2 regions of the Lactobacillus sp. PV037 genome follow, and region 2 is predicted to be linked to the other one. Evidence: predicted binding sites of a transcription regulator. Region 2 holds the regulator's gene; the other holds the start of a gene.
What was found. The regulator Rex, encoded in region 2, represses fermentation and respiration genes when NADH is low (regulators of the CRP and FNR family bind a similar motif). The targets are predictions, from matches to a motif close to TTGTGAANTANTTCACAA.
Positions count from the first base shown of each region.

Region 1: FP435_RS04365 (class II fumarate hydratase) is a predicted target of Rex. The motif match lies at 1,143-1,160, and genes of this name have one in related genera.

Region 1 is NZ_CP041987.1:809,415-811,832, reverse strand. Features, by position in the region: gene FP435_RS04375 (methionine ABC transporter permease) at 1-357, shown strand, start outside; gene hpt (hypoxanthine phosphoribosyltransferase) at 577-1,113, shown strand; gene FP435_RS04365 (class II fumarate hydratase) at 1,239-2,418, shown strand, end outside.
Region 2 is NZ_CP041987.1:1,185,429-1,187,846, reverse strand. Features, by position in the region: gene FP435_RS08445 (ATP-binding cassette domain-containing protein) at 1-360, opposite strand, end outside; gene FP435_RS06400 (redox-sensing transcriptional repressor Rex) at 538-1,173, shown strand; gene groES (co-chaperone GroES) at 1,299-1,583, shown strand; gene groL (chaperonin GroEL) at 1,612-2,418, shown strand, end outside.

The sequences.
Region 1 (2,418 bases), 380 kb from region 2:
CCATTCTTTGCGCGTCAAGTACAAGTAGCACTTGAAAGTGTTGATTCTGGAAAAATTGAAGCAGCTCAGGCTTTAGGTGCTTCAACAAGTGATATTATTTTTGATGTATATTTACAAGAAAGTCGTTCAGAATTAGTTCGAGTTTCAACAGTAACTTTAATTAGTTTAATTGGGTTAACTGCAATGGCTGGTGCTGTTGGAGCAGGTGGTTTGGGTAATACTGCTATTTCATACGGATATAACCGATTCAATAATGATGTTACTTTAGTAGCTACCTTACTAGTATTATTGTTAGTATTGATAATTCAAGTGGTGGGTGATTTCTTAGCTAAAAAATTAAATCACCAAGAACGTTAATAAACTTCCCTTTAAGTCGCATTTCGGTTTTCAATCGAATGCGATTTTTTATAAATTTCTATATCGATATTAAAAAATGTTTTTTAACAAAACACGAATATTTATTTTTAAAATATTTAAAATAGTTAACAAAAAACACATTAAAAATGCTTTTTTTGTTAAATTTGTGTCTAAAATATGTTAAAATCTTATCGTTAATGATTTTAAAAGGAAAAGCAAATGAATAACGATATTGAAAAAGTACTATATACTCAAGACCAATTAAATAAACGAATGGATGAATTAGCACAGGAGCTAACAGCAGAATATAAGAGAGATTTTCCATTAATTATCTCTGTAATGACGGGAGCAATGATTTTTACGGGGGATATGTTAAAGCGTCTAAATTTCAAATTAAATGTAGATGTAATGAAAGCATCAAGTTATGTTGGCGCTCATTCAACTGGGGATGTGAAGATTATTCATGATGTATTAACTGATGTCAAAGGTCGTCGCGTAATCCTATTTGAGGATATTATTGATACAGGTCATACCTTAAAAGCAGTAAAAGAGCTTTTACTAAAAAGAGGGGCAAAAACTGTGGAAATTTGTGCCATGTTAGATAAGCCTGAGAGCCGTGAGGTAGCCTTAAAGGGAGATTATATTGGCTACAGTGCACCTGATGAATATTTGGTGGGATATGGCTTAGACTACAGTGGGATGTATCGTAATTTACCATATGTAGGAGTTTTAAAGAAAGAAGTCTACACTAACTAAAGACCGAAAGGTCTTTTTTATTTTTGAGTTTGAGATGCTTTTCACAAGTAATTAATTATGGTATTATCACTTTAGAAAAATGATTAGAAAGGGCATTAAGAAAAATGATTAGAAAGGGCATTAAAATGGTAGAAAACAATTATCGTATTGAAAGTGATACATTAGGACCAGTTAAAATTCCTAAGGATGCACTTTGGGGTCCTCAAACTCAACGTAGTAAAAATAATTTCCATGCAGGTGCTTTAATGCCAATAGCAATTATTCGTGCACTACTTCACATAAAAAAGGCAGCCGCCTTAGCTAATATGAAGATGGGCAAGCAAACTGCTCAAAAAGGTCAAGCGATTGTAGATGCTATTAATCAATTATTAAGTCTAGATGATGAAAAGTTACGGGTAGATTTTCCTCTTCATATTTATCAAACAGGTTCAGGCACACAAACTAACATGAATGTTAATGAAGTTGTCGCTAACTTAGCAAATAAAAATAATCCTGGACTTGATATTTTACCCAATGATGATGTAAATATGGGTCAATCTTCAAATGATACTTTCCCAACCGCAATGAATTTAGTAGCAGTTGGTGCAGTAGATACCTTAAAAAAGTCAATTTCACACTTAGTAGATGAATTATTAATTAAAGAAAAAGAGTATTGGACAACAGTTAAAGTGGGTCGCACCCACTTGCAAGATGCAGTCCCTTTAACTTTTGGCCAAGAAATTTCAGGATATATTTCTGCTTTAAATCACGGATTAGATTATCTTAAGAAGTTAGAACCAACTTTAGATGAATTACCAATTGGAGGCACTGCGGTTGGAACGGGGTTAAACGCAGCTGACGGTATGGCAGAAAGCATAGCTGAAACTTTGTCTAAAGAATATGGACATACCTTTAAAGTAGAAACTAATAAATTTTTTGGACTTGCCAACCATTCTGGTTTAGATGTTGTCCATGGAGCAATTAAGACGATTGCTGCTGATCTATTTAAAATTGCACAAGATATTCGTTTCTTAGGTTCAGGTCCAAGAGCTGGTTTAGGAGAGTTGGAACTACCAGCAAACGAACCAGGTTCTTCTATTATGCCAGGTAAGGTTAATCCCACTCAAGCAGAAGCAGTAACCATGGCTGCAGTAAGAGTATTTGGAAATGATACCACAATAACTGTTGCGGCATCACAAGGTAATTTTGAAATGAATGTCTATAAACCAGTAATGATTGCTGCCTTTTTGGAATCAGCAGAAATTTTATCAGAAACTACTGTAGCTTTTGCTGACAAAATGATCTATGGAATGAAGATTAACAAAA
Region 2 (2,418 bases):
GCGTTTCAAAAGTTCTTGGTCTTCAGGGTGCTCAGCAATTTGAATTTGCATTTGGGTAATTTGCTTATTTTTTTGAATTAAATTTGCAAAAACAGATTCCATTTCATCCCAAATTGTATTTTTTTCGTTTAAGGCATTTTCCTGAGCAATATAACCAACTTTAATACCCTTGTTAATAGTGAAATTGCCACTGCTAGCCTCTTGCTGGCCAGTTAAAATTTTAAGTAGGGTAGTTTTTCCAGCTCCGTTAGGGCCGACAAGTCCAATCCGAGCGTTGTCAGGAATAGAAAAACTAACATTTGAAAAAATTGTATTTGCCCCAAAGCGTTGTTCGAGGTTTTGTGCTTGTCCAATAATCATATTTATCTCACTTCCTAATCAAATATTCTATCATAGTAATTCTAGAGGATTCTAGGTTTATAATCAGTAAAAATAATGCTTGTGAAAAAATCACTTGATTTTTAATTGATAAAGTGAGTATTATTAAGAAAATTAGTGAAAAATTCACATATTTTAACTGATTGAGAGGTTTATAAAATGGGAGAAATACCAAAAATTCCAAAAGCTACAGCTAGACGTTTACCACTCTATTATCGTTACTTAGTGTTTTTAGATGATGAAGGGAAAGAAAAAATTTCTTCAACTGAACTAGCTCAGGCTGTTCAAGTTGATAGTGCATCAATTCGTAGAGACTTTTCCTATTTTGGTGCACTTGGGAAAAGAGGATATGGCTATGATGTAAAAAGCTTATTGAAGTTTTTCAAGAAAATATTGAATCAAGATACGTTAACTAATGTAGCTTTGGTAGGTGTAGGTAATATGGGACATGCGCTTTTAAATTATAATTTTAAAAGAACTAATAATATCCGTATTTCTGCCGCTTTTGATATTAATCCAGAAATTACAGGTACGATCATGAGTGGGGTACCAGTTTACGATGTTAAAGAAATGAAGAAGCAACTTCGAGATCAGCAAATTGATATTGCAATTTTAGCAGTACCGCAAAATACTGCTCAAAAAACTACTGATGAGTTGGTAGAAGCTGGTATAAAAGGAATTATGAATTTTACTCCTATTCGACTTTCAGCTCCTGAAAGTGTTCGCATTCAGAATGTGGATTTAGCTACTGAGTTGCAGACCTTAATTTATTTTCTAGATGCTGAAAAAAATTAGCTTAAACATTTGGATCACATTATTTGCAATCAATTTCTAAAGAAGGTATTATTATAAATGTAAGTTAGCACTTAAGCTTTTTAAGTGCCAAAATATGATTTTTTATATAGCAGGAGGTAACTACCATGTTACAACCAATCGGTGATCGTGTAATTGTTAAAGTAAAAGAAGAAGCTGAAGAAAAAGTCGGAAAAATTGTGCTAGCTTCTAATGCAAAGCAAAAACCTCAAGAAGGTGAAGTTATTGCAGTTGGTGAAGGTAGACGTAATAGCAACGGTGATTTAATTCCAATGGAAGTTGCTAAAGGCGAAACTGTATTTTTTGATAATTATGCTGGCACTAAGTTGACTTATGATGGTGAAGAATACTTAGTACTTCACGAAGGCGACATTTTAGCAGTTATTAGATAAAAAATTAAATTAAAAGGTGGCATTTAAAATGGCAAAAGATATTAAATTTTCTGAAAAAGCAAGACGTTCACTTTTAAACGGTGTTGATAAATTAGCTGATACTGTTAAAACAACTTTAGGACCTAAGGGTAGAAATGTTGTTTTACAAAAGAGTTATGGTGCTCCAGAAATTACCAATGATGGTGTTACTATTGCTAAAAATATCGAATTAGAAAATAACTTTGAAAATATGGGTGCACAATTAGTTGCTGAAGCTGCCCAAAAGACTAATGATATTGCTGGTGATGGTACTACTACTGCAACTGTTTTAACACAAGCAATTGCTCAAGAAGGTATGAAGAATGTTACTGCAGGTGCAAACCCAGTTGGAATTAGACATGGTATTGAAATTGCTACTAAAGCTGCAGTTGATGAATTACACAAGATTAGTCACAAAGTAAGTTCAAAGGCTGAAATTGCTCAAGTTGCTTCTGTTTCTTCAGCTTCAAAAGAAGTTGGTAAGCTTATTGCTGATGCAATGGAAAAAGTTGGTAATGATGGTGTTATTACTATTGAAGAATCAAAGGGTATCAACACTGAATTATCAGTAGTTGAAGGGATGCAATTTGATCGTGGTTACTTATCACAATACATGGTAACTGATAACGATAAAATGGAAGCTGACTTAGATAACCCTTATATCTTAATTACTGATAAGAAGATTTCTAACATTCAAGACATCTTGCCATTATTACAAGAAATTGTACAACAAGGTAAGAGTTTGTTAATTATTGCAGATGATGTTGATGGGGAAGCTTTGCCAACTCTTGTTTTAAACAAGATTCGTGGTACTTTC